4 regions of the Streptosporangium heterodermiicola genome follow, and region 1 is predicted to be linked to each of the others. Evidence: riboswitches for the same ligand, from Rfam matches in the RefSeq annotation. Region 1 holds a riboswitch; each other region holds the start of a gene.
What was found. A riboswitch is a leader RNA that binds a small molecule or an ion and turns the genes downstream of it on or off. The one in region 1 is predicted to bind cobalamin.
Positions count from the first base shown of each region.

Region 2: linked by a shared signal. The riboswitch ahead of ACSC1Q_RS06665 (uroporphyrinogen decarboxylase/cobalamine-independent methonine synthase family protein) and the one ahead of ACSC1Q_RS17600 (CbtB domain-containing protein) in region 1 are both predicted to bind cobalamin.
Region 3: linked by a shared signal. The riboswitch ahead of ACSC1Q_RS35050 (ABC transporter substrate-binding protein) and the one ahead of ACSC1Q_RS17600 (CbtB domain-containing protein) in region 1 are both predicted to bind cobalamin.
Region 4: linked by a shared signal. The riboswitch ahead of cobN (cobaltochelatase subunit CobN) and the one ahead of ACSC1Q_RS17600 (CbtB domain-containing protein) in region 1 are both predicted to bind cobalamin.

Region 1 is NZ_JBPJSR010000007.1:194,552-202,405, reverse strand. It holds gene ACSC1Q_RS17610 (acyltransferase family protein) at 1-298, shown strand, start outside; gene dop (depupylase/deamidase Dop) at 386-1,903, shown strand; adenosylcobalamin (AdoCbl) riboswitch at 2,058-2,191, shown strand; gene ACSC1Q_RS17600 (CbtB domain-containing protein) at 2,209-2,403, shown strand; gene ACSC1Q_RS17595 (CbtA family protein) at 2,411-3,154, shown strand; gene ACSC1Q_RS17590 (histidine phosphatase family protein) at 3,151-3,711, shown strand; gene ACSC1Q_RS17585 (VWA domain-containing protein) at 3,771-6,050, shown strand; gene cobO (cob(I)yrinic acid a,c-diamide adenosyltransferase) at 6,213-6,815, shown strand; gene ACSC1Q_RS17575 (cobyrinic acid a,c-diamide synthase CobB) at 6,809-7,854, shown strand, end outside.
Region 2 is NZ_JBPJSR010000002.1:638,181-646,034, reverse strand. It holds gene ACSC1Q_RS06675 (OLD family protein) at 1-1,431, shown strand, start outside; gene ACSC1Q_RS06670 (HNH endonuclease) at 2,072-2,746, opposite strand; gene ACSC1Q_RS06665 (uroporphyrinogen decarboxylase/cobalamine-independent methonine synthase family protein) at 3,203-3,553, opposite strand; cobalamin riboswitch at 3,661-3,873, opposite strand; gene cutA (divalent-cation tolerance protein CutA) at 4,101-4,436, shown strand; gene ACSC1Q_RS06655 (helix-turn-helix domain-containing protein) at 4,501-5,646, opposite strand; gene ACSC1Q_RS06650 (hypothetical protein) at 5,788-6,210, shown strand; gene ACSC1Q_RS06645 (hypothetical protein) at 6,213-6,422, shown strand; gene ACSC1Q_RS06640 (hypothetical protein) at 7,070-7,396, shown strand; gene ACSC1Q_RS06635 (hypothetical protein) at 7,380-7,511, shown strand; gene ACSC1Q_RS06630 (hypothetical protein) at 7,620-7,854, shown strand, end outside.
Region 3 is NZ_JBPJSR010000022.1:131,677-139,530, reverse strand. It holds gene ACSC1Q_RS35070 (YcaO-like family protein) at 1-134, opposite strand, end outside; gene ACSC1Q_RS35065 ((2Fe-2S)-binding protein) at 384-947, opposite strand; gene ACSC1Q_RS35060 (ABC transporter ATP-binding protein) at 1,135-1,917, opposite strand; gene ACSC1Q_RS35055 (FecCD family ABC transporter permease) at 1,914-2,975, opposite strand; gene ACSC1Q_RS35050 (ABC transporter substrate-binding protein) at 2,972-3,967, opposite strand; cobalamin riboswitch at 4,100-4,298, opposite strand; gene ACSC1Q_RS35045 (cobalamin-binding protein) at 4,313-5,224, opposite strand; gene ACSC1Q_RS35040 (NAD(P)H-binding protein) at 5,357-6,031, opposite strand; gene ACSC1Q_RS35035 (MFS transporter) at 6,120-7,316, opposite strand; gene ACSC1Q_RS35030 (ATP-binding cassette domain-containing protein) at 7,479-7,854, opposite strand, start outside.
Region 4 is NZ_JBPJSR010000013.1:234,500-242,353, reverse strand. It holds gene cobN (cobaltochelatase subunit CobN) at 1-3,139, opposite strand, end outside; cobalamin riboswitch at 3,276-3,448, opposite strand; gene ACSC1Q_RS27290 (ferredoxin-like domain-containing protein) at 3,495-5,141, shown strand; gene ACSC1Q_RS27285 (precorrin-8X methylmutase) at 5,138-5,764, shown strand; gene ACSC1Q_RS27280 (precorrin-2 C(20)-methyltransferase) at 5,761-7,290, shown strand; gene ACSC1Q_RS27275 (PucR family transcriptional regulator) at 7,418-7,854, opposite strand, start outside.

The DNA.
Region 1 (7,854 bases):
CTGGCGCGGCCTGGTCGTCCTGGGCGCGCTCACGTACCCGCTCTACCTGTTCCACACCCCGGCCGCGGTCCTGATCGTCCCCGCCCTGCGGGACACCCTGCCGCCCCCGCTGACCGCGCTGGTCACCGTGCTGGCCGCGATGGCCTTCTCGTACGTGGTGTACCGGGTGGCCGAGCGCCCGCTTCAGGAGTTCGTCAAGTCCAGGAGGCGGAGAAGGGCCGCATCCCCGTCCCCGTCACACCTCCCCGCGCTCTCCTCGATCCCCCTCGCAACGGGCGAAAAGGCTTCGGTGCCATAACTGTCCGACCACCGGGCATAGTGAAGGGTCTAGGGTCGAGAATAGATACCACGGAGAGAATCAGTCCCTGACGAACAGAGGGTGCGCATGACGGTACGGCGGGTGATGGGCATCGAGACCGAATACGGCATCTCCGTGCCCGGACAGCCGGGGGCCAACGCGATGGTGACCTCCTCTCAGGTCGTGAACGCCTATCTGGCGGCCTCGGCCGCCAGGGCACGGCGCGCGCGATGGGACTTCGAGGAGGAGAACCCGCTGCGGGACGCACGGGGGTTCGACCTCGCGCGGGAGGTGGCCGACCAGAGCCAGCTGACCGACGAGGACCTCGGCCTGGCGAACGTGATCCTCACCAACGGGGCCCGGCTGTACGTCGACCACGCCCACCCCGAATACTCCACGCCCGAGTGCACCAACCCCCGGGCGGCGGTGATCTGGGACAAGGCGGGCGAGCGGGTGATGCACGACGCGGCGGTCCGCGCCTCGGCGATGCCGGCCAACGCCCCGATCCAGCTCTACAAGAACAACACCGACAACAAGGGCGCCTCCTACGGCTGTCATGAGAACTACCTCATGCGCCGGGCCACCTCGTTCGCCGACATCGTCAGGCACCTGACGCCGTTCTTCGTCTCCCGGCAGGTCGTCACCGGCGCGGGCAAGGTCGGCATCGGCCAGGACTCCCGGGGCGAGGGCTTCCAGATCAGCCAGCGGGCCGACTTCTTCGAGGTCGAGGTGGGCCTGGAGACGACGCTCAAGCGGCCGATCATCAACACCCGGGACGAGCCCCACGCCGACCCGGAGAAGTACCGCCGCCTGCACGTCATCATCGGCGACGCCAACATGTCGGAGATCTCGACCTACCTGAAGCTGGGATCGACCGCGCTCGTCCTGGCCATGATCGAGGACAACTACTTCACCCGCGACCTCGCCGTGGACAACCCCGTCCAGGCTCTGCGCGCGGTCTCGCACGACCCCACGCTCAAGTACGAGATCTCCATGCGCGACGGCCGCAAGCTGACGGCGGTGCAGTTGCAGATGGAGTATCTGGAGCTCGCCCGCAAGTACGCCGAGGAGCGCAGCGCCAACGGCCTGGACGAGCCCACCAAGGACATCCTGGAGCGCTGGGAGTCGGTCCTCACCCGCCTGGCGGAGGACCCGATGCAGCTGTCCAGGGAGCTCGACTGGGTGGCCAAGCTGGAGCTCCTGGAGGGCTACCGGACCCGTGACGGCCTGCCCTGGTCGCACCCGCGCCTGCAGCTCGTCGACCTCCAGTACTCCGACATCCGCCCCGACCGGGGGCTCTACAACCGGCTCGTCGCCCGGGGCCGCATGCAGCGCCTGGTGACCGAGGAAGAGGTCCAGCGGGCCATCGAGGTGCCGCCCAACGACACCCGGGCCTACTTCCGGGGCCGCTGCCTGAGCCAGTACAGCGAGTCGGTGGCCGCGGCCTCCTGGGACTCGGTCATCTTCGACATCCCCGGCCGCGAGTCGCTGCAGCGCGTCCCCACCCTTGAGCCGCTGCGCGGCACCAAGGCCCACGTGGGCGAGCTGTTCGACCGCTGCCGTACCGCCGCGGAGCTGGTGACGGCGCTGACCGGCGAGCAGTGACCTGCTGAGAGGTCCCAAGAGGTCCTGAGGGGCCTGAGAGGGGGAGGCGGTCCGGCCCCGGACCGCCTCCCCCTCGGCGTGCCCGGACCCCGTGACGACCGGATCCCGGCAAACCGGACACCCGGATTGACGGGGGACGGAGAACCGGGATACGTTCCGGGTGTTTTGTGGCGGTGCGAGGGAAATCCGGTGAGATTCCGGTGCGGTCGCGCCACTGTAACCGGCTCCCCGGAGCCGGAAGTCAGGTCACACTCGGCCGCCACCGACCTACGAAAAGGGACGCGTAAATCCCGGAGGAGGTGGCCGTGAGCCAGATCTCGGCACCGCACGTTCAGCCCATCCCATGGCCCTCGCTCACCCGCTGGCTGCTCGCCGTACCGGTGCTGCTGCTCCTCGCCTACCTGGTCACCTTCGACCAGGGAGCGATCTCCCAGGCGGGAAACTACCTGCACGAACTCATGCACGACGGGCGTCACCTGCTCGGCGTTCCGTGCCACTGAGCCACAGGTGATCACCAAACTCATCGTCCGGGGCCTCGTCGCCGGACTGCTCGCAGGGCTGCTCGCGGCCGTCTTCGCCTACACCGTCGGCGAACCGCGCATCGACCAGGCCATCGCGCTGGAGGAGGCGGCCGCCGCGGCCGCCGCCCCGGCCGGGACACACGACGACACCGGGACCGCCGCCCACTCCCACGACGAGGAGGAGGCGCTGGTCAGCAGGGACGGGCAGCGCGCCGGGCTCTTCCTCGCCCTCGGCCTGTACGGCCTGGCGATCGGAGGCCTGTTCTCCCTCGTCTACGCGGCCGTACGCGGCCGTGCGGGACCCCGCTCGGAACCGGTGCTCGCCGTCACCCTCGCCGCCGCCGCGTTCACCTCCGTCGTCCTCATCCCCTTCGTGAAGTATCCCGCCAACCCTCCGGCCGTCGGCGATCCGGAGACCATCAACCAGCGCACCGTGCTCTATCTGGTCGCGGTGGTCATCGGGATCCTCGCCGTCGCCGCGGCCGTCGCCGCCTACCGCTACGCCTCGCGGAGCGAACCGTGGGTGCGCTGGCTGTCGGCGGGCGCCACCTTCCTGGTCCCCGTCGTCGCGGCCTGGATCCTCCTGCCGGAGATCTCGGAGGTGCCCCGGGGCTTCCCCGCCGACCTCCTGTGGGACTTCAGGGTCGCCTCCATAGGGACCCAGGTGGTCTTCTGGGCCGGTGTCGGCGCGCTGTTCGCCTTCGCCGCCCGCAGGCGCGGCCCGGTGTGACGACCCCCTCGGGGGTCACCCGCCTGCTCCTGGTCTGCCACGCCTCCACCTCGGCGACGGTACGGGCCGCGTTCCCGGGTGACGAACCACTCGACGAACGCGGCCTGCGCCGGGCCGAGGGGATGGCGCGGGACCTCGGCCCGGGGCCCGCGGCCTGCCCACCGGAGCTGCGCTGCGTCCAGACGGCGGCGGCGCTCGGCCTGCGGGCCGAGCACGACCCGCTGCTGGCCGACTGCGACTACGGCCGCTGGAGCGGGATGACGCTCGGCGAGGTCGAGGCCGCCGAACCCGAGGCGCTCGCCTCCTGGCTCGGCGACCCCGGCGCGGCGCCGCACGGCGGGGAGCCGGTCACCGCGCTCCTCGACCGGGTGTCCGGCTGGCTCGCCGTCCGCACCCCCGGCAGGGCCGTCGCGGTCACCCACCCGGCGGTCGTCCGCGCCGCGGTCGTCCACGCCCTCGGCGCCCCCGCCCAGGCCTTCTGGCGCGTCGACGTCGCGCCGCTGGCCCGCGTGACGCTCACAGGGCGCGGCGGGCGCTGGCGGCTCAGCTACTCCTGATGGCGGCCCGAGCGCCCGGCGCCCTTTGATTTCGACGAGACGGACAGGAGATCCCGAAGGTGCCTGACTCCCGCTATCCCTTCACCGCGATCGTGGGGCTGGAGGACCTGAAACTTGCGCTGATCCTCAACGCGGTCTCCCCCCGCGTCGGGGGAGTGCTGGTCAGGGGGGAGAAGGGCACCGCCAAGTCCACGATCGTGCGGGCGCTGGCCGCGCTCCTGCCGCCCGTCGAGGTGGTGACCGGCTGCCGCTTCTCCTGCGACCCCGCCGCCCCCGACCCCGGCTGCCCGGACGGCCCGCACGAGGGTCGTACACCCCCGGCGCCCCTGCCCGCCCCACCCGCCACCGTGCGGCCCGACGAAGCTCAGCCAGATGGAGCTCGGCCCGATGGGGTTCAGCCCGGTGGAGCCCGGTCCGCCACCGTGCCGCGGCCCGACGAAACTCAGCCAGGCGTGGCTCGGCCCGACACCGCGCGGGACGGCGCCGCGCGGCCCGCCCGCCTGGTCGAGCTGCCCGTCGGCGCCTCCGAGGACCGCCTCGTCGGGTCCCTCGACATCGAGCGGGCCCTCACCGAGGGCGTGAAGTCCTTCGAACCCGGCCTCCTGGCGAGCGCCCACCGGGGCGTCCTGTACGTGGACGAGGTCAACCTCCTCCACGACCACCTGGTGGACCTGCTGCTCGACGCCGCCGCCCTCGGCACCTGCTACGTCGAGCGCGAGGGGGTGTCGGTACGGCACGCCGCCCGGTTCCTGCTGGTCGGGACGATGAACCCCGAGGAGGGGGAGCTGCGCCCGCAGCTGCTCGACCGCTTCGGGCTGACCGTGGAGGTCCGGGCCTCGCGGGAACCGTCCCAGCGGGTGGACGTGGTGCGGCGCCGCCTGGACTTCGAGGCCGACCCCGACGCCTTCGCCGCCGCCTGGTCGGACGAGGAGCGGGCGCTGGCCGCGCGCATCGCCGAGGCGCGCGCCCGGGTTCCCCGGGTCGTCCTGCCGGACGCGGCACTGCTCAGGATCGCCACCGTCTGCGCGGGGTTCGAGGTGGACGGGCTCCGGGCCGACCTGGTCACCGCCGGCGCGGCGATCGCGCACGCCGCCTGGCAGGGCCGCACCACCGTCACCGCCGACGACGTACGGGAGGCCGCCAGGCTCGCGCTCCCGCACCGCCGCCGCCGCGACCCCTTCGACGCGCCGGGCCTGGACGAGTCCAAGCTCCAGGACCTCCTGGACCGGATCCCCGACGACCCCGACGGCCCTGAGGACCCGGAGGGCCCGGACGACTCCGGCGGCCCGGGGGGCACCGATCCCGACGGCGGCCCGGACGGACCGGCGCCCGGCGGCGGTACCGAGGCCGGGGACGCCACCTCCGAGGACCCGGGCGACCCGGGAGACACGGGCGCTCCCGGTGACGGGGACACCTCCCGGCCCGCGGCCCCGGACGTCCCCGGCGGTCCCGGCCCCGGGACGCGGGGGCCCGCCGCCTCCACCGCGGATCCCGGCGAACCGGCGGGGACGACCGGGGGAGCACCGGCCCGCGAGCGGACCTTCGACGCCGAGCCCGGAGGCAGGACCAGGCTGTTCACCGTCCCAGGCGTCGGCGGGGGAGCCCCGGGGCGCCGGTCGCGTGCCAGGACGCCCCTGGGCCGTACCACGGGGGCCCGGGTCCCCGAGGGCCACACCGGCTCCCTCCACCTGCGGGCCACCGTCGGCGCCGCCGCCCCGTACCAGGTCGCGCGGGGCAGGAGCGGGCCGGGACTGCTGCTGCGGCGCGGCGACCTCAGGGAGGCGGTCCGCGAGGGCCGCGAGGGCAACCTGGTGCTGTTCGTGGTGGACGCCAGCGGTTCCATGGCCGCCAGGCAGCGCATGCGGGCGGTCAAGAGCGCGGTGCTCGGCCTGCTCCTCGACGCCTACCAGCGCCGCGACAAGGTGGGGCTCGTCACCTTCCGGGGCGCCCGCGCCGACCTGGTCCTGCCGCCGACCTCCTCCGTCGAGGCCGGCGCGGCCCGGCTGCGCGAGCTCCCCACCGGGGGGCGTACCCCGCTGGCCGCGGGTCTGCTGCGGGCCGCCGAGGTGCTGCGGGTCGAGCGCCTGCGCGACCCGTCCAGGCGCCCGCTGGTGGTCCTGGTCACCGACGGGCGGGCCACCTCGGGCACCGTCGAGGAGTCCCACCGCGCGGCGGGACTGCTGGCCGGGGTGGCTGGGGTGGTGGTCGACTGCGAGGGCGGCCACGTGCGCCTCGGCCTCGCCGCCTCTCTGGCGGCGCGGATGGGCGCGGAGACCGTACGCCTCGACGATCTCACCGACCTGGCCGGGATGGTCCGCGAGCGGCGCGGCGCCGCGTGACCGCGACGGACCGGCGAGGACGGGGCGCTCCGCGTGACCACGAACGGCCGGCGAGGACGGCGAAACAGCGAGGACGGCGGGACGGTGGGGACAGTCAGGACACCGCGCCGCACGACATGAGCCGTACGACAGTAGCCGCACGACAGTGAAGGGAGGGCGACGATGCCGCAGGGCAAACCCGTCAGCGTGCCCGAGGACGGCCTGACCACCAGGCAGCGCCGCACCCGGCCGCTGCTGATCGTCCACACGGGACCGGGCAAGGGCAAGTCCACCGCGGCCTTCGGCCTGGCCCTGCGCGCCTGGAACCAGGGCTGGCCGATCGGGGTCTTCCAGTTCGTGAAGTCCGCCAAGTGGCGCATCGGCGAGGAGCGGGCGCTGCGGGTGCTCGGCGACTCCGGCGAGGGCGGGCCGGTCTCCTGGCACAAGATGGGCGAGGGCTGGTCCTGGATCCAGCGCCCCGGCAGCGAGGAGGACCACGCCGCCGACGCCCGCGAGGGCTGGGAGCAGATCAAGCGCGACCTCGCCGCCGAGACGTTCCGCCTGTACGTGCTCGACGAGTTCACGTACCCGATGAAGTGGGGCTGGATCGACGTCGACGAGGTGGTCGAGACCCTGCGCGGGCGTCCCGGCGGCCAGCACGTCGTCGTCACCGGCCGTGACGCCGACCCCCGGCTGCTCGACGCCGCCGACCTCGTCACGGAGATGGGCAAGATCAAGCACCCGATGGACGCCGGGCAGAAGGGCCAGAAGGGCATCGAATGGTAGCCCGGCTGGTCATCGCGGCCCCCGCCTCCGGAGCGGGCAAGACGACCGTGGCGACCGGTCTGATGGCCGCCCTCGCCCGCCGGGGCTTGGCGGTCTCCCCGCACAAGGTGGGGCCCGACTACATCGATCCCAGCTACCACGCGATGGCCACCGGCCGGCCGGGACGCAACCTCGACCCCTGGCTGGTGGGGGAGGAGCTCGTCGCCCCGCTGTTCCTGCACGGCGCGGCCGGGGCGGACGTCGCGGTCGTGGAGGGCGTGATGGGCCTGTACGACGGCGCGGGCTCCACCGAGTTCGCCTCCACCGCGCACGTCGCCAGGCTGCTCGGCGCCCCGGTGGTCCTGGTCGTGGACGCGGCCAAGCAGAGCCGTTCCGTGGCGGCGCTGGTGCACGGGTTCGCCTCCTACGACACCCGGATCAGGCTCGGCGGGGTGATCCTCAACCGGATCGGCTCCGAGCGGCACGAGGCCATCTGCCGCGAGGCGCTCGCCGGGAGCGGTGTCCCGGTGCTCGGCGCGATCCGCCGCAGCGACGCCGTCGCCACCCCCTCCAGGCACCTGGGCCTGGTCCCCGCCGCCGAGCGCCGCACCCAGGCCGTGCGGGCCATGGACGCCGTCGCGGACCTGGTCGCCGCCTCCTGCGACCTGGAGGAGATCCTGCGCCTGGCCCGTACCGCGCCGCCGCCGGCGGCCGTCCCGTGGAGCCCCGGGCCGCCCGCCGCCCCCGTCACGAGGATCGCGGTCGCCGGAGGGCAGGCCTTCACCTTCGGCTACACCGAGCAGGCCGAGTTGCTGGCGGCGGCGGGCGCCGAGGTGGTCCCCTTCGATCCGCTCGTCGACGAGACCCTCCCCGAGGGGGCTCGCGGGATCGTCATCGGGGGCGGCTTCCCCGAGGTCTACGCGGCCGAGCTGTCGGCCAACGAGCCGCTGCGCGAGCGGGTCGCCGCGTTCGACGGGCCGATCTCGGCCGAGTGCGCGGGCCTGCTGTACCTCGCCAGGAGGCTGGACGGCATGCCGATGTGCGGGGTCCTCGACGTCGA
Region 2 (7,854 bases), on a different contig from region 1:
AAGATTTTCGAATCGGATGTCTTTGAACCACAAGTGATCGAGCTTAATCGGGCAACGGCTGTTGTCGGCTCTCACGGCACCGGAAAGACAGTCTTACTGCGCTTAATAGAAGCTTCTTTGGGCTACTTAATCCCAAGTTACTCACCACCACTATTTGTCGACACTCTATATGGGGACAGAGCTAGCAGCGCACTAAAGTCTATAGTTGAAATAACCGTGAGGAAACTTAATTCTAGGGTAACACGGACTATAGATTTGACGTGGCCAGCAAAACGTCGCCACGAAATATGGAAGGATGACTTTGGCGGCAATTCAATAGCTATCTACAATAGCGCAATTAGCGCTTTCGGTGAATTGCAAATATTGTACGATGACTATCCGCGCAACGGCAGTTTTGTTTCCAAAGAGCGCTCCATCTATCAATTAAGTCGCGTAGATCTCGACGGCATAAGAAATATACTTGGGCGTAACTATGATCAAGTTACCGTTAATCCTGTTGTCATCTCAGAAGGCACTGCTGATACGCACGAAGAGTGCTGCCCCTATGTAATAGCAACCAGCGGCGATCATATTATAGACAGTGGGAAAATGAGCCTTGGAGAAATTTGGGTTCACTATGTTTTAAACTGGACGATGACAACATATTTAGAACCCGGGGATTTGATCATGGTGGATGAGCCCGAGAGCTTCCTTTCCAGCATGGGTCAGCGACCCATGATTGACGAAATCGCAAGGCGAACACTTGCAAAAGAAGCACAACTGCTTGTGGCAACACATTCACCTGAAGTCCTGGGTCGCTTCCCACTTGAAAATATTAGAATGTGCGTCAGGAATGGACAAAAGATCAGAGTAATCACACCGAATTCTAGAGCTCAAATAAGAGATTCCGTTGGCATCGAAACACCAGTAAAGGCTTTCGTCTTAGTGGAGGACGAGTTCGCGAAGACCTTATTTCAGTCCTTGTGCGGAGAGCTAGCACCTTGGTTATTGCGTGAGTTGGAGATAATTTCCGCTGGAAGCGCCTCCGAAGTACTATCTGGAATACGCGTATTCGCACGATCTTCCCAATTCAAATCATTTGCAATCCTAGACGGAGATCAAAGAGATTCGTCGCTGGCAAAAAAGTCCAGCGACCTTAAAATCCTCTTTTTACCTGGCAGCCAAGAGCCGGAGGACGAGCTTTTAAACAATGCGACTTTAGAGTTGGAATGGCTATCTGAAATACTTGCTAGGTCTGTTGACCACCTCCTTTCCGCCATTTCTGACTGTTCCAACCTCGACCATCAATACAAATTGAAGTTTTTGGCAACGCGCCTGGGTCATCATGAAGCTTTTTTGATTCACAGCTTAATTCGCGCATGGCTCCGCAATCCGCAGGTCAAGCAAGAAGCAGATAGCATAATCGCTACGATTGAAGGTGCAAGCCTCTAGGATTAGAATCTGAATGTTAAGCACTGAGAGTCGACAGAAACACACAGTACCTTCGGATTACAGAGCTGACGATACGGCATAGAAAAATGCTTGCATCGCTTGCGTTGCCATAGTCATTCGATGGCAAGTCCCGACGAAGGAGGGACGCGGCAGCCGATCGCCCGACTGAGCGCGGTGATATTCGAAGTGAGCGATCGTCACGGCCTTCGTGCTTACGGCCCCTCATAGGGGAAATGAGGATTTAAAGGCAAACTCACAGTTCGATGAGCCTGTAATACTGGCTGTTGTCGAGGAAAATGCAGTGAACCTTCGGTTGTGCCGAATATCCCAGCTGTTTGCTGCAGCGGTAAGTGGCTGGTGATAGCGCGTTGACGGTCGGCGAGCACATTCGGTACGGCGGGCAGGCTGGTGTGGCGGGCGGCGGGGTCCGGCCACCCGCGCCGGGCGGGCGCGGGACGGGACCGGCCTCCAGGCCGCATGCCCGGCCCCGATGTCCGTCCGGCGCGGGTGGGCGTGCCCCGCCGTGCAACGGCGCGAAGCGCTGACGCCTTAGTTCTACCTGAAGCCGCCAGTGACAATCAGATGATCGTCTCAGAGAATCCGAGAGATACCGAGAACATTGAAATCCATTCATTTAGCATCAGAATTCGGCATCCAAAATGCCAATCTCCTCACAAACAGAAAGATGCAGCTCCGATGAAATTTCAGAAAGTTCCTCCGAAATATCACGTTCAGTCAGTTCTACGAAAGAAGGACAAGGGCTTTCAAAGATTTCATCAGACCAATCGGCGACATGACATATGATCGTTCCGGCAATTTCGGGCACCTTGGTATTTTCCCAGACTAACTTAAAACTTATAGACGAAACCATGGCGTCCGCAAATCGTTCGATTGATTCTCTTCTGAGCTCTGCGATTTTTTCGGCGGAGGAATTCGCTTTCGCCTTCGCGGCGCCGAGCGCTTGTGTGGAAAAAACCCAAGCAGCGAAGTTTGCCCTGAACTCCTGATAGGAAGAGGCCAGCGCGATCTGATCAGATCTCCCTCCAAAATTAAACAAAAGCGGGTTAAGGTTGGCCTTGTATTGCCGCATAGCCTTGCGATCGAGAGGGTTATTTGGGTCGTCGAATCGTGTGTGGCAGTTTGGACATAGGGCGATTAAGTTTTTGAATTCATGCTTTCTTGCTTTTGCCCACGGGATGATATGTGCGATCTCTACCGGCGTGGCACGGCAGGTCGGGATTGCGCAGCGATGGCCAGCCTCGATGAGGACGCGTCGTCGTAGATCACGGGGTATAGCAGGTCGCTTCGTGCTCATAACCGCATGCTAACGATGCACACCGACAGCAAAGGAGGCAACGCTAACCAGGTGAGGTCGGCGGAACAGCTTTGGGTGAGGCTGCCATGAGGTAGGAGATTAAGGTCCGTACTCTAACCGCAAATCGGACTTACTAAATGACTAAACGCGGGCAGGTCCTTGAGCTTTAGCTGTCCGGCTACCAAGCGGGATAGCGCGTGGGTGGCGCTGGTCGCGACCGGCCGAAGAGCCGCAGCGCGGCCAGCGACCGCCCGACGCGCGCAGGCCGCCGCAGGCGGACTGCCTTGACCCTGTAATGAAAGTCCTCGCGGATCGACCCGCCAACGCGATCTCGATCATGTAACTCAGGGACCTACATGGCCGGTTGCCCAGACGTCCCGGCAGCTCAGAGCATCGATCGCTCAATGAGCTGCTACGCCGACCGCTCCCCCGTGAATAGTTGCCTTTGCGACTGAACTAGTGGTAGTTGGTGTCGAACCACTTGGTCATCTCCAGCGGCGCGACCCCCTCGGCGCCGCGGGCCATCGCGAAGTACGGGTCCGCGACCCCGGAAAACCGCTCGGGCACCGCACCCACCAACGCGATCGCGTCCAACACCTGGTCATACAACGAGAACGTGTTGGACGGCACCCCATCCAACCCCGCCCCCGACAACTCCCGCCACACCCCTAGCCGCAAACCAGCGGCCGTCTCTCTCAGACCGGCGGCGTCCGTGCGCCCGGCCCAGTAATCCTCCGTCGCCCGCTTCAACTCGCGACGGCCCCCGATACGCGGGTACCCCAAAACGGTCGTGGTGACCTTGCTCATGGCGTCCTTCCCTCGGCTCATGCCATGCCGACCCACAGCCACGAGCGAGGACATGCGAAAGACGCATCCCAGGCCCTCCCACGAGGCCACGGATCACCGCACACCGGACGGCGCACGAGCGACTGGCAGGTCTTCGGACTCGCGGGCGTCCTACACACTTCCTACTGACCGTCGCTTCCCAGATGCACACACACCCAGTGCCAATGACGGCGTTCGTTCCCACTCACCGCTGCGGGGCAGTCCCGGAATCACACCGGGTTCCCTCTTACGACTCCCGGCACCACCACGGCCCCGGGAGAACCAACCGCGCCACGAGCATAACCCGCCTGCCGAAGAGATCACGCTCCCCCTGGCCGAGCAGCGCTACGCCGGAAGCGGCCACTGACAACTGAGCCGGCACGGCAACGCATCACCACTGTCCGCAAGGCCGCCAAAGAACGGGCTCATCGTGAAGTGGAGGGACTTCATAAAGATGCGTTCCAGGCACCCGGAAGCCGTCTTCGCTCTTCCGTACCGGATCCGGGGGAGTTGATCTAGGCTTGACCGCATGACTGGCTACCTTCAGGTTTCCACCACAGCGGACAGCCGTGATGCGGCGATGAATCTTCTCAGATCTGCCATCCGTGCGAAATTGGCAGCATCGGGCCAAGTCCTCGGACCTGCACAGTCTGTTTTCTGGCATGAGGGGAAAACGGGCGAAGGGGAAGAGTGGCAGATCTTCCTGAGGACGACCGTGGAGCGCTACCCGGACCTGGAATCACATTTGATATCCGAGCATCCGTGGAACAATCCCGAGGTGACCTTCACATCGATCGACGGTGGTTCGACCCCTTACTTGGAATGGCTGAGCAAGAAGACGGCGCCCCCTCCTGGACAGGACTGAATCTGCAACCCATCACCACTGTCCGCAGGATTCCGAAAGAACGGGCACGCCATGAGACCCGATGTCATACGGCGGGTGATGACGCTTCAGGGGAAATCATGGATTGCAGGTGTTCGCGCGCCTGCCGTACCTCCGGGGTGGCGTTCCATTTGAGGGACGCTCGGAGTATTTCGTGAACCCGTTTGTTGACTCTCGCCGAAGCGACGAACGGGAGCGCTCGCGCCAGTTCGTTCATCCGATCGGCTGCGAAAGACAGGTCGGAAGCCCTCAGCGCCGTTTGTATCTGCCGTCCCAGGTACTGTGCTCGGAAAAGCGGTGACCATTGCCCGATCGTGCTGGCCGCTTCGTTCAGCAGTGTTCCGGCTTCCCCGTACTCGCGAAGGTGGCTCAGCCCTATGCCGACGTCACCCGCCAAGGCGGCCTCTCCGAAGGGGGAAAGCCCTCCGACGTTGAGCGCGCGATCAAGCGCGTTCCGGGACGCTGCTTTCTGCTCCGGTATGAGCGCAAGGGAGCGCCCAAGGCGCATGTTCAAAGATGCCTGCTGGCTGCTGGTGATGTCCGGGACCAGTAGTCCTCGCTGGGCGTAGGTGACTCCTCGGGCGTGATCACCTCGGTAGAGACTGACCCGGCTCAGGCTGTCGTACGCGCGGGCCTGGCTCTTGAAGTCCTGGGCTCGGAGTGCGAGGTCAAGCGCGATTCCACCGGTCCGGTCGGCCTGGGCAAGCTTGCCTGCGTCATACAGAACGAGGGTGACCTGATACATGAGTTCAGAAACCGCTTTTTGCAGGGGCTGCTCGCTGACGTCTTTCAATACTCTGTCAACGTGCTGCATGTGACTTGACGCACGCGACATGAGGGGAATTCCGCCAAGTTCATAGCGGCTGCGAGCAAGTGACGTAGCCAACGTGTTCACATAGTTGGGGTCTTGATAGGGATTCGCACTGGTAGAAGGAACGAAGATAACGGATGCGGCGGCTGCCAGAAATTCCCTGCGTTCCACGGACTCCTCCACTTTGGGCGATATGCGTATTTCCCAGCCCACGCGCGCCAGCAGGTTGATGGCCTTCGCCATGCCGGTGTCCTTCTGACCTCGGGACACCTCGGAGACCCATGCCTGAGAAACACCTAGCTCACGGGCGAGATCGGTCTGGGTCCACCCTCGCTGCTCCATGATCGCTTTAAGGGCATCTGGGAAAGTCCGCACATCCACCGAGTGAGCGTATCGCTGTGAGCGATCTTTCCCCTAGCACTCCTATCGCTGTAAGCGATGCCCTTGCCGGTGCTCTCAGAAACGGGTCGGAACCATGAGGGCCCCAAAGAGCGCGCACCTGTGAGAGGAAAGGCGGGTGTTATGAGAGTGACGCAAGGCGAAACAGAGAGGCAGAGCGAAAGTCAGGGTGGCGACGAGTGCGGCGAGGTGATCACCGACGCCACAGCGGAAAGCCAGGACAGGGCTCTGGCCGTCGTGCACCGACTTCTCACCGAGCACGGCATTCGTGCCCACCGCCACAACACGATCAGCCTCGGACTCTACGGCAACCATGTGGACCTCCCCACCTGGCCGAACCGACCTGACTCCCGGACGTGGGTGAAGCGACACCCGCCGGAACTCGCGGTGATCGGGCCCCAAGGCCGGCGCGATGTCACGGTGACCATGGAGTCACGCTCGGGGTGCTACCTGGTGTCCATCCGCAACGGCCCTGATCTTCAGGCTGTCGGACAGGAACAGCCGGGAAAGGTGGTTGACCTGATCCTGGCCGCTCGTGGGATGTGACCGTGTACGGCTGGGTCATCCTGGGCGATGCGGCCACGAAGCGCGTCAACGGCCAAGAGATCGTCATCACTGCGGGGAGGTCGGGCGACCTCGGGGCGGCCATCAGGGCTTGGGAGGACAACGAGCATCACCGGATGGTGTACGAACTGGGAAACCTCGGTCGCCTGGTCAATGACGCGTTGGACCGGCTACGACAGGCCGGGGACACCTGATAGCGAAGGCGAAGGTAGGTCGCTCTCGCTGTTGGTAACCATGTCATCCGGCGGCAACCCGACCCGAAGCACAGGGCCGCCAGGCCCGCGCGTCGGAAGCGGGACGGCAGAGGTGTCACTCCCACCATTCGAGCGTTCCTGATGAACACGAGCGGAGCGGGCGGCAGTGCGTTCACGGTCGGCGCGGTGTTCGGTACGGCGGGCGGGCCGGTGCGGCGGGCGGCGGGGTCCGGCCGTCCGCGCTGGGTTGAATCGAGGCCGGCGCACGTCAACACGAACGCCTATGAGGGCGGTTCGTGAAGGACAGCTGAAGTTCGCCGTTGCCACACGGACGAGATCGGGAAAATCCCGCTCCGCAGCGATCTGGAGGCCTTTTCACAATTAATGCGAGGCTCTCCTCGAATTGTTCTGATTCGCTTGGCGACCGGCCATTGACAACGCAGCCGGTGGCCAGGTCCACCGGGTGAACCTCAGGGTCGGCACGAGCAAGCGCGCGCCTGACGGCCTTCGAACGCCGCCCGCCGGTGACCGGGCTCGCGCTCGACGTGCGGCGGGGGTCTGTCTCCCCTCGCGACAAGCGGCGTAACCGGTTGCCGCGGTGCCCATCACCGTGGCCGCGACCGTCGACGGCCCACGCCGGTGTCGAGATGAACCGTCGATTCGACATGCTCGAATTCCCGGTTGGGAATCCGTCGATCAGCCAGGAAAGTTCACGAATCGAAACCCTTGACAAAGGGTCTCGCATTTATCAAGGCTGTGGTCAGTACCAAATCGAAGAGGATTCGAGTTATTCGAATGGCGACGACAGAAATGCCGACGACGAGGAAATCGTCGAGTACGACCAAGGCGTTCGAGCCGCTGGGGACGGTGGCGTCCGCCGGCACAGCTTCACAACCCTCGTCGGCCAGGACGTGACGGCCGCCCTGGTCGACGGCTCGACCGGAAGCACGCTGACGAGTGCGACTCACAGGTGACGCGTACGTCTCGCGCGAACTCCCGGCACCCGTCGAGTCCGGTGCGACCGCGACGCTCGTGCTCACCGATGGTGGCGGGAAGGAGTTGCCGCGCGCGAGCGTGACCGACGAGTGAACCCAACCAGCGCACATCGGCACCCGTGACGGGGGTCGCGCCTCACGCGCGGCCCCGAGGCCCGGAGCGGCACGAACGGACGCCTTGCTCAATGAAGAAGGAAGCGCAATGAAAGCAACAACTCGCAATCGCAGACGTCGCTCGGCCGTGGCGGCCCTGGGCGTGGTCACCCTGGGGGCATCTCTGCTCCTCGCCGCGACACCGACCACCGCGATGTCGGCCACCGCGATGTCGGCCACCGCGACGCCGTCCGCCGCGGACGGGCCCAGCGCCTCGATCATCTTGGGCGAGGTCAACGAGGAGAACGGTCTCCGCCAGATCGAGCAGGGTGACGGCACGACCG
Region 3 (7,854 bases), on a different contig from region 1:
GCCCGCGCCGCCTCCTCGTCGCCGAGGGCCGCGCCGCCGGTCACCTCCGTGCCCTCGTCGGGGAAGGCGGAGTAGGAGATCAGGCTGGGCACGACGGGGTCGCCGGGCGCGTCGCGGCGGACCTGTGCGATCACGAGTGCTCCTCTTGCCGGGGCGGGGCCGGGGCCCGGCGAGGGGCCCCGGCCTGGGCGATCTACTCGTCGTCGTCCTGACGCCACTCGAACGGCGAGTCCACCGCCGGGGTGTGGGACTTCAGGCAGTCCTGCGGGCCCTCGGGCTCGGCGAATCCGTGGTGTGCCATGCGCTTCCTCCTTCTGCAGGTGATTTGCACGTGCGAACTACACGCAACACCATAGGCATGGGATCGCGGTGAATTCAAGAATTCATTTCTTCGCCAATGAGCAGTCGTCGCATTTGGAACCGTCCGGCACCCGGTAATAAAGGCAGCACGTGGTGCGCCGGAAGGCCAGTTCAGGGGAGATGAGCGTTCCCTTTCCCGCGAGGTGGCCGCGGGTCAGCAGGTCGGCGACCAGGTGGGTGGCGGGCTCGGTCAGGTCCGGGCGGACGGCCGCTATCGCGCGGCCGGCCTCGGCCAGGGCGGAGGCGGCGTTGCCGTACAGCAGGCCGGGGGCGACCTTCACCCGCAGGCCCGCGGCCAGTGGTTCCAGGTGATGGCGAATCACCAGCTCGTAGAGCTGATCCGGTGATTCGTAGCGCCATCCCACCGGGGCGGGCAGGCGCAGGCGCGGGCCGTCGTCGGCGCGGTCCAGGCGGGTCAGGTCGGGCACCACCTGATGGGTGAGCACGGTGCCCAGCAGCGGCGACCAGAGCCGCGCGGCGTGGCCGAGCTGGGCGATCGAGGCGCCGATGCGCAGTTCGCGGGTGCCGTATCGTGTGGCCGTCGCCTCCACCAGGTCGGTGAAACCGCGTTCGTAGTCGGATTTCACGTCGTGCCACCCGGCCGCATCGCCGCCGATGTGCAGGGAAAAGAACGAGCCGAATCCGGCGACCGTTCCGAGGGCCGTCAGAATCGATTCGGTCGATGCCGATTCCATTTGTACCGAAGCTCCATTCGTGAAAGGCGCACGGTGAACAAGCCGGATGGCGGATCCGGCTTTTCATGCAAAGAGGGATTCAGTTCGTGGGGCGGCTCCCTCCGGTTCGGAGGCTCACCTGTGGCACCCCTGTCTCGGGGTGGAGCGCCACGTCGGCGTCGACCCGGTAGACCTCGGCGAGCAGGGCGGGGGTCAGTACGTCGGCGGGGGTGCCGAGCGCGACGACGCGGCCGGCGTCCATGACGCAGACGCGGTCGCAGAAGGCGGCGGCCATGTTGAGGTCGTGCAGGGCGACCACCGCGGTGACGCCGAGGTCGCGCACCAGGTTCAGCGCGTCGAGCTGGTGGCGCAGGTCCAGGTGGTTGGTCGGCTCGTCCAGCACCATCGTGGCCGGTCGCTGGGCCAGCGCCCGCGCGATCAGCACCCGTTGCTTCTCCCCGCCTGAGAGCCGGTCGAAGGGCGCGTACGCCAGATCGGCCACATCCAGCCGTCCCAGCGCGTCGGCGATGATCGCCTTGTCCTCCGCGTTGTCGCCGTCGAAGGCCCGTTTGTGCGGGGTGCGGCCCATGGCGACGACGTCGTACACCGACAGCTCGAAGTCGCCGCCGCTCTCCTGCAGGACCGCGGCCAGGCGGCGGGCCAGCCGGCCCGCGGGCATGCGCCACACGTCCTCGCCGTCCAGCAGCACCCGGCCGCCGGTCGGCCTGCGCGCCCGGTAGAGGGTACGCAGCAGCGTCGACTTGCCCGCCCCGTTGGGTCCGACCAGGGCCAGCACCTCCCCGTCGGCGACCTCCAGCGAGACCTCGCGGACCAGGTCGCGGTCGCCGACGCGGACCGACACCTCTTCCATGGTCAGTGTCATGTGGAGCGCCTCCGCATCAGCCACAGGAAGAACGGCCCGCCGACCAGGGCGGTGATGATGCCCACCGGGATCTCCTCCGGCGCGATCAGGGTGCGGGCGGCCAGGTCGGCCGCGATGAGGAAGGCCGCGCCGAGCAGCGCCGTCGCCGGGAGGGCCCGGCGGTGGTCGGCGCCGATCAGCAGCCGCACGACGTGCGGCATGATCAGCCCTACGAAGCCGATGGTCCCGCTGACCGCGACGATCGTGCCGATCATCATGGCGACCAGCACGAACAGCGCCGCCCGGAAGCGGTGCACGTCCAGCCCGAGCGAGGCCGCGGCCTCCTCCCCTGCCAGCAGCAGGTTCAGCGGCCGCGACACCCCGATCAGCGCGGCGGTGCCCACCAGGACGGCCACCGCCGGGATCCCCACCACCGTCCAGGTGGTCCCGGCCAGGCCGCCCAGCATCCAGCGCACCGCCGCCTGCGTCTTGTGCGGGTCGTTGGAGGTCACCACCAGGAAGCTGGCCACGGCTGAGAGCACCTCGGCCGTGGCCACCCCGGCCAGCACCAGCCGCACCGTCGTCATGCGCCCGCCCGAGCGGGCCAGGAAGTAGACCGCCACCAGCGCGGCCAGCGCCCCGAGGAAGGCCGCGATCGGCAGGCTGAAGGCGCCGAACACGCTCAGGCCGAACACCACCACGGTGACCGCCCCGACACTGGCGCCGGAGGAGACCCCGAGCAGCATCGGATCGGCCAATGGGTTGCGCACCAGCGCCTGCAGGGCCATGCCGCAGACCGACAGGCCCGCGCCGATCACCCCCGCCAGGACGACGCGCGGCAGCCGTACGTCCATCACGATGGTCTCGCGCACGGGTGTCCAGGTCGGTTCGGCCAGGGCGGGGTGGAGGTGGTGGAGCAGGATGCCCCACACCTGCCCGGCCGGCAGGGCCACCGACCCGGCCGCGACGGCCGCGGTGACCGCCCCGCCGAGCAGGAGCACGAGCAGGCCGATCACGACCGGGTACGGCAGTCCCGGGCGCCGCGCTGGAAGCACGGCGCCCGCGATCGCCTCGCTCACCGGAACCGGTCGGCGTGCAGCTGCCGGGCCAGCGCCTCGACGGCCCCCGGCGCCCGCACGCCGAGTACCACCGACGACAAAGGCAGCACCGCGAACCGCTTGTTCTTGATGGCCGGTACGTCCTTCAGTGCCGGGTTGGCCAGCAGGAACCTCTCCTTGTCGGCCACCGGCTGGTCGCCGTAGTCGTAGATGACGATCCAGTCGGGCGCGCGCTCGGCGACCTGTTCGAACGACACGTCCCCCCACACCTTGTCGACGTCGGCGAACACGTTCTCGGCTCCGGCCAGCTTGATGATCTCGTTGCCGACGCCCTTGCCGCCGGCGGTGAAGGCGGTCTTGTCGCCGCTGTCGTAGACGAACAACTTGACCGGGGCGGCGTCGCCGACCTTGGTCTTCACACCGTCGAGGGTCGCCCGCAATGTGGTGATCAACGGTTCGGCCCGGCCGGAGACGCCGAAGATCTTCGCGACGTTGCGGATCTCGGTGTCGACCAGGTCCACCGACACCGCGCCCTTGGCGCACTCCTCGACGTTCAGGTACGTCTTGATGCCCGCCTTGTGCAGGGCGTCCCGGCTGCGGCCCTCCTTCTCGTCGAAGGTGCTGGCGAAGCCGCCGTAGACGAAGTCGGGTTCCTCCGCCAGGAGGGCCTCGTACGCCGGGTACTCCTTCGAGACGACCTTGATGGCGTCGTAGGCCGCCTTGTACTCCGGTAGCACCTTGTCGTCGAGGTAGGCGGTGCCGATCATCGACTTCTCCAGGCCGAGTGCCAGCATCACCTCGGTGGCGTGCTGGTTCATGGAGATCGCCCGTCGCGGTGGCCGCTCGTAGGTGTTTTTCTCGCCGCAGTTGTCGAGGGTGAGCGGGAAGCCCGCGGGCGCGGAGGCCGCCGGAGCGGCGGCCGGGATGTTCTCAGCGGGGGTGCCGCCGCAGGCGGCCAGCACTCCGGACACCAGGAGGGCGAGCAGCAGGGGAATGGGGCGTCTGCCCGTCATGACGTGTTCCTCTCACGGAATCTGCACAACGGGGCGGATCTGAAAGAGGGAATGCCACAGGGCTTCTCGGCGCGGCCACCGGCTCGACGGGCACGAGAGCCCAGCTCCTCCCCGGGGAAATCCGCCCCAGTTCATCGAGGAGGCGACCGCGTGAGTCTCCTGGCTCTCGGGTCGAGGCTCGTCCCCGCCTTCCCACCCCGGGGAGGGGCAGTGGCGTGGTGGGGATTCGCTCGCCGATCACAGTGGCGGGACCGCGCCGGATTCACACCGGCTTCCTCAGTCCGCGCTCGCCTACGCCGACCATGCTCGCACATCACCCATCAACGACAAAGGCCGCACCACCCGTCAGACCCGGTGCGCCTCCTCACGTTCGACAGGAGCGCTGGCGGGCACCCCGTGGAGCACCTGGGCGAGGACCTCCACGCCCCGCACCACGCGCGGTCCGGGCCTGTTGAAGTACGCCGGGCCGTCCAGCACCCACACCTGGCCCGCGCGGACCGCCGGCAGGTCGGCCCAGCCCGGAAGGCGGGTCAGCGAAGGCCACTCCGCTCGCGTCCGATCGGGCGGAAAGCCGCAGGGCATCAGCAGCACCACCTCGGGCCGGGAGGCTCGCAGCCTCTCCCAGTCGATGGCGGTGGTGTGCTCGCCCGCCTCGGCCAGCAGCGGCTCACCGCCCGCAGCCCGGATCTGCTCGGGAACCCAGTGACCGGCGGGCCACAGCGGGTCCAGCCACTCGATCGCCGCCACCCGCGGCCTCGGCCGGTCCGCGACCGCCGACCGCACCGCCGCGAGCCGCTCCTCCAGCTCGGCGACCCGCCGCGACGCCACGTGCGCCACCCCGAGCGCCTCACCGAGGTGCTCGATGCAGCGCAGCACGTCGGGAAGTGTGCGCGGTTCCAGGCTGATCACCCGCGGACCGGAGTCGAGCAGCCGCACCGCCCGCGACACCCCCGTGTAGGAGACCGCGCACACCTCGCACAGGTCCTGTGTCAGCACCACGTCGGGGGCCAGGGCCGCCAGCCGTTCGATGTCGAGGGTGTACAGCGACGAGCCCCGGTGGGCGGCGCCGCCCACCGCGTCGGAGATCTCCCTGCTGCTCATCCGGTCCGCGGCGAACTCCGCCGCCGTGACCACCGGCACACCCTCCACCACCTCGGGCGGCCAGTCACACTCATGGGTGCGTCCGACCAGGTCAGCGCCCAGCCCGAGCACCGCCACGATGTCGGTGGCGGCGGGCAACAACGACACGATGCGCATACCGCGACCCTAGCCGCGCCCCGCTCTGGCGAGGCGTGGGTGCCGCTGCCCAGCGCGGATCACGGGCCGTGCCGGGTCCGCCACGGAGCCCATCGTTCCGGTTACCGCCCTCTTCTGCCGTGTGATCGGGGTTCAGGAGGGGCGACGGCCCGTCGATGAGGTCACAAGCCTGGCGACCGCGTCGACGACGGGGGTCTGGCCGGCGGTGAGTTCGACGATCGTGCGGCTCAGTGCCGGCTCGTGCAGGGCGGCGTCGATGAACGCCGCGACGTCATCGCGCGGCACGCCTCCGTACTCGATCGCGAGGCCGGCGGTGACACGGCCGGTTCCCGGCTCGTCCAGGAGAGTCCCCGGCCGGACGATGAGCCAGTCGAGATCGGTGCGGGCGAGGTAGACGTCGGCGCTCTTCTTCACCCTCATGTAGTGCTCGAAGCCCTCCGTGCTCTGGGGGCCGCGCCCGGCCTCGGGGAACGCCGAGACGAGCACGAACCGCGGCACTCCGGCCCGGGCGGCGGCGTCCGCGGCCTTCTCCAGGCCCCTGCCGTCAATCGCGGTGGTCATGTCCGGGCCGGTGCCGTGGGCTCCGGCGGAGAACACCACGGCGTCATGCCCGCCGAGCCCGCGTGCCAGCTCCTGCACCGAGTCGCCGACGAGGTCACCTGCCAGCGGCGTCGCACCGGCCGCGCGCACGGTCTCGGCTTGCGCGGGGTCACGGTGCATGCCGGTGACCAGCTCACCGCGGGCGGTGAGCTGGCGGGCGAGCCGGCGGCCCACGCCTCCGGCTGCGCCGATCTGGAACACCTTCATTATCGTGATCTTCCCTTTCTCCGGGCGGAGCGACTTCGAGGCCGATCGCAGCGGTGAACGCCCGCATCGGGCGTCGCCCCCGACGTTGTCAGGCGAGGACGCCTCGGCGGCCCGCGAGCAGCACGATCACCGGCAGCAGCAGGCACTGGGCGGCGATGGCCAGCCAGAATCCGGGCAGGTGCCCGGCGGTCTCGAACAGATGGTAGAGGCCGCCGCCGACGAGGCCGCTCAAGGACGCGCCGATCCCTTCGGCCAGCCGCTGGTGCCCGAAGACGACCGTCGGCGACCGCTTCGTACGGCTGAGCATCTCAAGGGAGTTCTTGAGGAAGAGCACCGAGTTGCCGACGCCAAGAACGAGGATCCCGGCGGCGACCATGATCGCGTTCCCGCCGGTGAAGGCGATCATGCCGACGGCCAGACACCCGAAACCGACCGCCATCGCGTGCGCGTAGCGCATCCGTTCGACCCGTCGGGTCAGGAGGGGCTGCAGCACGGCCAGCATCAGCGAGTAGCCCATCATCGCCGATCCGTAGAAGACGGTGGGCAGCCTGCCCTCGGCGTAGGAGGACAGGAACTGGTAGAAGTGCATGTACAGGTAGAGGGTCAGGGCGGTCACGGCGAACGGCAGCACCGCCAGGCCGCGCAGTGCCCGGCGCAGTGGCTCGATCACCTCGCGCTCGTCTCTTCTCTCCCGGGGCAGGAAGGCGTGCCCGATCGCCATCACCGCGTGCAGCACCGCGGCGGCGACGAACATCCCGCCCGGGTCGTGGATGAACAGCGACCCCACCACCGGCCCGACCGCGATGCCGACGTTGCCCGTGGCGTAGCTCGCCGACATCAGCCTCGGCCGGTCGTCCGGGCTCGCACCGTGCACCGTGTAACCCCGGACGCTGGGCGAGTAGAGCCCGGTGGCCGCCGACCGCAGGAACAGCGCGGCGACCGTCACCTCCGGCCAGGCCCCACCGACGAGGAACCCCAGCGATCCGACGGTCTGCAGGACCATCGCGATCACCAGGGATCGCTGGAGCCCGATCCGCTCGGCGAGGGCCGCACCCGGCACCCCTCCGGCGAACTGCACGAACGTCGCCACCCCGAGAACGACGCCCACCTGGTCCATGCCCAGTGCCATCCGGTCGCGCAGCAGAACCGCCAGGTACGGGTACACGGAAAAGCTGACGAGATTGACGAGGAACCCACTGCCGAGCAGGGCGAGCTGTGTGCCGGTGAACGATCGGACACCGGATCGCGCGGGGGCGCCCGATGTCTCCCGTCCGGTGGATGTCATGCCGGTCGCACCTCTTCGCGGGAGGAAAGCGCGAGACCGGAGGAGAGCGTCTCCGGACGTGTGACGGTCATGCTCGGCATGTCGGCCGGACAGGCCGGAAGGTTCCCCTCACGAGGGAACACGTTACCGCCGGGTGTCATCTCGGCCGGGGACACCCGAGGATCAGCCCTCGGGAGCATCGGTGCTCGTCGCGATGTCCATGGTGGGGGTGGCCGCGAGCAGAGTGCGGGTGTAGGGATGGCGGGGGTGGGTGATGAGGTCCCCGGTCGGGCCCTGCTCGACGATCCGGCCTCCTTTCATGACGGCGATCCGGTCCGCGAGCTGGGACAGGACGGCGAGGTCGTGACTGATGAACAGGCAGCCGAACTCGAGCCGGTCACGCAGGTCGCAGAGCAGGTTGAGCACCGTCGCCTGGATCGACACGTCGAGCGCGGTGACCGGCTCGTCGCAGATCAGCAGGCGTGGCTCCAGAGCCAGCGCCCGCGCGATCGCCACGCGCTGCTGCTGGCCTCCCGACAGCTGCCCGGGACGGCGATCG
Region 4 (7,854 bases), on a different contig from region 1:
CGGCGATGTCGTGCTCGCGGGTGTCGACGTTCTTGGCCGCCACGGCGATCCTGCGGTAGGCCGTCTCCATGTCCTGCCTGGCGGGGACGCCGTCGACGCCCCGGCCGTAGGCGAAGCCGCCCCAGACCGCGTACACCTCGGCCAGGTCGGCGTCGTCGCGCCAGTTGCGGCTGTCGATGAGCGGCAGCAGCCCGGCCCCGTAGGCGCCCGGCCGGGAGCCGAAGATCCGCATGGTGGCCCTGCGCTCGTCGCCGTGCCCGGCGTGGTCGGCGAGCACGTGCGCCCGCACGTAGTTGAGCTCCTCGGGCTCCTCCAGCCCGGCCGCGAGCCGTACGGCGTCGTCCAGCATCGCCACGACGTGCGGGAAGGCGTCGCGGAAGAAGCCGCTGATCCTGACGGTGACGTCCACGCGCGGGCGGCCCAGCTCGGCGGCGGGGATGGGCTCCAGGCCGGTGACGCGGCGCGAGGCCTCGTCCCAGACCGGCCGAACGCCGAGCAGCGCCAGCACCTCGGCGACGTCGTCCCCCGCGGTACGCATGGCGCTGGTCCCCCAGACCGACAGCCCGACCGAGCGCGGCCAGTCTCCGGTGTCGGCGCGGTAGCGCTCCAGCAGGGAGTCGGCCATCGCCTGGCCCGTCTCCCACGCCAGCCTGCTCGGCACGGCCTTGGGGTCGACCGAGTAGAAGTTGCGGCCGGTGGGGAGCACGTTGATCAGCCCGCGCAGCGGCGACCCGCTCGGCCCGGCCGGGACGTAACCGCCGTCGAGGGCGTGCAGGATCGCGTCGATCTCGTCGGTGGTACGCGCCAGCCGGGGCACGACCTCGACGGCGGCGAACCGCAGGATCCGCTCCACCGTCCCGAGATCCGCGCCGGGCGCGCCTGTACCGGCTGAGGCGGCCGTACGGCCCAGGATCTCGGCGGTCACCTCCCCCGCCGCCGACGGATCCCAGCCGCGCAGTTCCATGGCCTCGACCAGGGCACGGGCCAGGGTCTCGGCCTCGTCGACGCCGATCCGTCCCGCGCTGCCGTCCTCGGCCAGGCCGAGGGCCTCGCGCAGCCCGACGAGCGCCTCGCTGCCCGCCCACATCTGCCGGGCGCGGAGCATGGCCAGCACCAGGTCGACGCGCGGCTGCCCCTCGGGAGCGGCTCCCAGTACGTGCAGGCCGTCGCGGATCTGGACGTCCTTGACCTCGCACAGCCAGCCGTCGATGTGCAGCAGGAAGTCGTCGAACTCGGCGTCGTGCGGGCGGTCGGCGACGCCGAGGTCGTGGTCGAGCCTGGCGGCCTGGATGAGCGTCCAGATCTGGGCGCGGATCGCGGGCAGCTTGGCCGGGTCCATCGCCGCGATGGAGGCGTGCTCGTCGAGGAGCTGCTCCAGCCTGGCCATGTCCCCGTAGCTGTCGGCGCGGGCCATCGGCGGGACGAGGTGGTCGACCAGGGTGGCGTGCGCGCGGCGCTTGGCCTGGGTGCCCTCACCGGGGTCGTTGACGAGGAACGGGTAGATCAGCGGCAGGTCGCCGAGCGCGGCGTCCGGGCCGCAGGAGGCCGACAGGCCCGCCGACTTGCCGGGCAGCCACTCCAGGTTGCCGTGCTTGCCCACGTGGACCACGGCGTGGGCGCCGAAGCCGTCGGCCAGCCAGCGGTAGGCGGCCAGGTAGTGGTGGCTGGGCGGCAGGTCGGGGTCGTGGTAGATCGCGATGGGGTTCTCGCCGAAGCCGCGCGGCGGCTGCACCATGACCACCACGTTGCCGGAGCGCAGCGCGGCCAGCACGATCTCGCCCTCCGGGTCGCGCGACCTGTCCACGAACAGCTCGCCGGGTGCCGGGCCCCAGTGCTCCTCCATCCGGGCGCGCAGGTCCGCGGGGAGGGTGGCGTACCACTCGGCGTACCGGCTCGCCGCGATGCGCACCGGGTTCCCGGCGAGCTGCTCCTCGGTGAGCCAGTCCTGGTCCTGCCCGCCCGCGGCGATCAGCGCGTGGATGAGCGCGTCGCCGTCCTGCCCGGTCACCCCGGGCAGCTCGTCCTCGGCGCCGATGTCGTACCCGCGCTCGCGCAGCGCGGCCAGCAGCCGCACCAGGCTGGCCGGGGTGTCCAGGCCGACGGCGTTGCCGATGCGGGCGTGCTTGGTGGGGTAGGCCGACAGCATCAGCACCAGCCGCCGCTCGGCGGGCGGGATGTGCCGCAGCGCGGCGTGCCGCACCGCGATGCCCGCCACCCGCGAGGCCCGCTCGGGGTCGGCCACGTAGACGGTGAGCCCGTCCTCGTCGATCTCCTTGAAGGAGAACGGCACCGTGATGATCCGCCCGTCGAACTCGGGGATCGCGACCTGGGTGGCGGCGTCCAGCGGGGACAGGCCGTCGTCGTTCTCCTCCCAGGAGGCCCGGCTGCTCGTCAGGCACAGGCCCTGCAGGATCGGCACGTCCAGCTCGGCGAGCGCGCCGACGTCCCAGGCCTCGTCGTCCCCGCCCGCCGACGCGGTCGCCGGGCGGGTGCCGCCCGCGGCGAGCACGGTCACCACCAGGGCGTCCACCGTACGCAGGACCTCCACCAGGCCGGGCTCGGCGGTGCGCAGGGAGGCGCAGTACACCGGCAGGGCCCGCGCGCCCGCGTCCTCGATCGCCGAGCAGAGCGCCTCGACGAAGGCCGTGTTTCCGGCCACGTGGTGGGCCCGGTAGTAGAGCACCCCGACGACGGGCCCGTCCTGGTCGCGCGCCTCGCGCTCCAGCGTCCCCCACGCGGGGGTGGGCTCGGGCGCGGCGAACCCGTGGCCGGTGAGCAGCAGCGTGTCGGACAGGAAGTGGTGCAGCTCGGTCAGGTTGGCCGGGCCGCCGTGGGCGAGGTAGGCGTGCGCCTCGGCGCAGACCCCGCCGGGCACGGTGGACAGCTCCATCAGCTCGGCGTCGGGCGCCTGCTCGCCGCCGAGCACGACGACGGGCCGGGGACCGGCGAGCAGGGCGTCCAGCCCCTCCTCCCAGGCGCGGCGCCCGCCCAGCAGGCGTACCACGACCAGGTCGGCGCCCTCCAGCAGCGGCGGGAGGTCGGCTGCGGCGAGCCTGGCGGGGTTGCCGAGCCGGTAGTCGGCGCCGCTCGCGCGGGCGCTCAGCAGGTCGGTGTCAGAGGTCGAGAGCAGGAGGATCACGCGCCACACTCCAGGAGAGGCAGGGCGGTACGGCCCAGGGACGCCACGGCGTGGCGGGGGAACGGCGATGTCACGGTGTCGCGGGGGAACGGCGAAGAGCGCACGGAGCTTCCTCCCTCGGGGTCCTCGCCCCGGGTCGTCGTCGGCCGCGACGGCTGGAGTCTCCTGGCTCCCGGATCGGTGCTCACCCCGGCCTTCCCGCCCGTCGTCGGACAGTGGCCCGGGTGGGGTTCGCTCCCCGGTTACAGTGGCGGGACCGCGCCGGAATCACACCGGCTTCCTCCCTTTGCCGTCGCCACCGATGACACTACGGCAGTCCGGTTCGTTGCAAGAAACTGGCGTTAACATCCTTCGAGTGTCCATTGCCGACTTTTCCGGACGATCACGACTCGACGCGTGCCCCGGGGCGCTCCAGGTCCATGCCGCCGCGGACGGCGGCCTGGCCCGCGTCCGCGTGCCCGGCGGCCGTCTCACCCCCTCCCAGCTGCGCGAACTCGCCGAGGCCGCGTCGACGTACGGCGGCGGCGTCATCGAGCTGACCTCCCGGGCGAACGTCCAGGTACGCGGCCTCGGCCCGGAGGATCCGGACGGCGACGCGGGAAGCGATACGGAGAGCGATACGGGGAACGGGTTCGCCGCGCGGATGGCGAGGGCGGGCCTGCTGCCCTCGGCGACGCACGAGCGGATCCGCAACATCCTCGCCTCCCCGCTGACCGGACTGGACGGACCGGCCCGGCTGAACAGACCGAGCGGACCGAGCGGACCGAGCGACCTGAACGGCCTGAACGGGCCAAGTGGCATGGACGCTCCGGACCACCCGGACCGTTCAAGCCATCCAGGCCAGCCAGGCCATCCAGGTCGTTCAAGCCGTTCAGGTCATCCGGAAGGCGGCGGGGTCGTCGACGTCACACCGCTGATCGGTGAGCTGGACCGGCGGCTGTGCGCCAGCCCCGCCCTCGCCGCCCTGCCGGGGCGGTTCATGTTCGCCCTCGACGACGGCCGGGGAGACGTGGCCGGTCTGGGCGCGGACGCCGGGATCCTGCCCACGGGGCCGGACGAGGCCGCGCTGATCCTCGCCGGGACCGACACCGGCCTGCGCGTCCCGCTGGACGGAGCCGTGACCGCCCTGCTCGCCGCCGCCGAGGCGTTCCTCGACGAGCTGGCCACCCGGGACGTCACCGCCTGGCGGATCGCCGAACTCCCCGGCGGCCCCTCCCTGATCGCCGCTCGCGTGCGAACCGCCCTCGACCTCCCCGGTACGACGCCCTTCGACCCGGTAAGGCTGCGGGTCGTACCCCTCGGACCGGTCGGCGTCATCGGGAGCACGAACGGGACAGGGAGCGAAACCGGTGCCGGAGGCGAGGCGGGCCCGGGAAGCGGCACCCGAAGCGACACCGGGGGCGGCGTCAGGAACGACATCGAGAGCGGCACCGGAGATGGCATCGGAGACGGGAACGGCGACGACATCGGGGACGACATCGGCGACGAGGTCGCGCGGGTCGCGCTCGGGGTGGCGATCCCACTGGGACGGCTGACCTCCGCGACGGCACTGCTGCTCGCGGACGCCGCCTCGGGCGGGGAGATCCGGCTCACGCCGTGGCGTGGCGTGGTCCTGCCCGGCCTGGACCGCGCCGAGGTCGCGGGCACGGCCGCCCGCCTGGAGGCCGCCGGGCTCGTCGTCGATCCCGCCTCTCCGTGGATCGGTGTGACGGCCTGCACCGGCCGCCCCGGCTGCGCCAAGTCCCTGGCCGACGTCCAGGCCGACGCGGCGACCGCGATAACCGTCGGCACGGCCCCGCCGTCCGGGAGAGGGGCGGGCACCGATACGCTCCCCGTGCACTGGGCGGGGTGCGGCAGGCGCTGCGGCCGTCCGAGGGGGCGGGTCGCGGATGTGGTCGCCACCGGTGACGGCTACCGCCTGGAGCTGGACGGCACCGGCCTGACCTGTTCCGGCATCGAGGAGACCGCGGCCGCGCTGGCGGCCGCCAGAGGGGAACTGTGATCGACTACGTCCGCGACGGCGCGGAGATCTACCGCCGCTCCTTCGCCACCATCCGCGCGGAGGCCGACCTGTCCGGCCTGCCCGCCGACGTCGCCCGGGTCGCGGTCCGCATGATCCACGCCTGCGGGATGGTCGACCTGGTGAGCGATCTGCGCTGGTCACCCGGTGTCGTGGCCTCGGCGCGCGAGGCGCTCCGCGCGGGCGCCCCGGTGCTCTGCGACGCCATGATGGTCGCCTCCGGAGTGACCCGGCGGCGCCTGCCCGCGGGCAACGAGGTGGTCTGCACCCTCGGCGACCCCCGGGTGCCGGAACTCGCCGCGGAACTGGGCACCACCCGCAGCGCCGCCGCGCTGGAGCTGTGGCGCGACAGGCTCCAGGGCTCGGTGGTCGCGATCGGCAACGCGCCGACCGCGCTGTTCCGGCTGCTGGAGATGGTCGAGGAGGGCGCGGGCCGCCCGGCCGCCGTGCTCGGCGTCCCGGTCGGCTTCATCGGCGCCGCCGAGTCCAAGCAGGCCCTCGCCGAGCACCCGGCGAACCTGGAGTACCTGGTCGTGAACGGACGGCGGGGCGGAAGCGCGATGACCGCCGCAGCGGTCAACGCGATGGCGAGTGAGGAAGAATGAGTGACGACGTGACCGGACGGCTGTGGGGCGTGGGACTCGGGCCCGGCGACCCCGAACTGGTGACCGTCAAGGCCGCCCGCCTGATCGGCGAGGCGGACGTGATCGCCTTCCACAGCGCCCGCCACGGCCGGAGCATCGCCCGCTCGGTGGCCGCCCCCTACCTGCGGGAGGGCCAGGTCGAGGAGGCCCTCATCTACCCGCTCACCACCGAGACCACCGACCACCCCGGCGGCTACCAGGGGGCGATCGACGACTTCTACGCCGCCTGCGCGGTGCGGCTGGCGGCCCACCTGGACGCCGGGCGTGACGTGGTGGTGCTGTGCGAGGGGGACCCGCTCTTCTACGGCTCGTACATGCACATGCACAAGCGCCTGTCGCACCGCTACGTCACCGAGGTCGTGCCGGGCGTGACGTCGGTGAGCGGCGCCTCGGCGGTCCTGGGGCGGCCGCTGGTCGAGCGGGACGAGGTCCTGACCGTACTGCCGGGAACGCTCCCGGCCGAGGTGCTCGCCGAGCGCCTGGCGTCCACCGACTCGGCGGCGGTGCTGAAACTCGGCCGTACGTTCACCAAGGTCCGTGACGCGCTGGCCGAGGCCGGGCGGCTCGGCGAGGCGTGGTACGTCGAGCGCGCCACCACCGGGCAGCAGCGGCTGGCCCCGCTCGCCGAGGTCGACCCCGCGAGCGTCCCGTACTTCTCGCTGGCGCTGATCCCGAGCCCCGTCAACGCGGCGGGCCCCGCGCCAGCCGCCGGGACCGGGAGCGCGGGCGAGGTGAGGGCGCGCGGCGAGGTGGTCGTGGTGGGGCTCGGCCCCGCCGGGCGGCCGTGGCTGACACCGGAGGCGCAGGAGGCGCTGGCCGGTGTCGACGAGCTCGTCGGGTACGGCCCCTACCTGGACCGCGTCCCGCCCAACCCGCGCCAGCGCCGCCACCCCACCGACAACCGGGTGGAGGCCGAACGGGCCGCGCACGCGCTGGAGCTGGCCGCGGCCGGATCGAGGGTGGCCGTGGTGTCCTCGGGCGACCCGGGGGTGTTCGCGATGGCCAGCGCGGTGCTGGAGGTGGCGTGCGAGCCGAGGTTCGCGGACGTGCCGGTACGAGTGCTGCCCGGCCTGACCGCGGCGCACGCGGTGGCGAGCAGGGCCGGCGCCCCCCTCGGCCACGACTACTGCGTGCTGTCGCTGTCGGACCTGCTCAAGCCCTGGGAGGTGGTCGCCGGGCGGATCAGCGCCGCGGCCAAGGCCGACCTCGTCCTGGCGATCTACAACCCGGCGTCGAAGAGCCGTACCTGGCAGGTGGCCGCCGCGCGGGACCTGCTGCTGGAGCACCGGGCGCCGGAGACCCCCGTGGTCGTCGGCCGCGACGTCGGCGGGTCCCGGGAGAGCATGACCGTCACCACCCTCGGCGACCTGGACCCCGGCGTAGTCGACATGCGCTGCCTGCTGCTGGTGGGCTCGTCCACCACGCGGGTGGCCGAGCGCGGTGACGGCAGCCGGGTGGTGTTCACCCCCCGCCGCTACCCCGCGTGACGCGCCGGGCCGGGCCGGCGCGGCACGGTCGTCGGGGGGCCGATCCGGCCGGGTGCGCGAGCACGGCGGCGCGGCGCGCGTTCCACGTGTCGACCGCCACTCGCCCACGAGCCTCGTCGTTCGGGCCTCAGTCGTCGAGGAGCCGCCAGGTGGTGAGGGCGAGTCCGGCCCGTACCAGCCCGGCGGGCTCGGTGAGTTCGACGCCCAGGGCCTTGCCGATCTGTTCGAGCCGGCGGGAGACGCTGCTGTGGTGCAGGTGGAGGAGGTCGGCGGCCCGGCGCAGGGAACCGGTGGCGCAGTAGGCGTCCAGGGTGTCCAGGTCCTCCGGGTTGCCGGCCAGCCGGGCGATCGCGGCCACGTCGGCGTTGTCCCGCGCGACGGCCTCCGGCACCTGTGCGAGCAGCGCCAGCACGCCCAGGTCGTCGTGGTGGACGACCGGCCGGCGCGGGGTGGTGAAGCGGAGGGCGGTGCGGGCCTCCCGCCAGGATCGGTCGGGGCTCTCCGCGGAGCCGATGCCCGCGCGCACGCCCGCCGGGAACCGGGACGGGTCCATGGTGGTGGCCA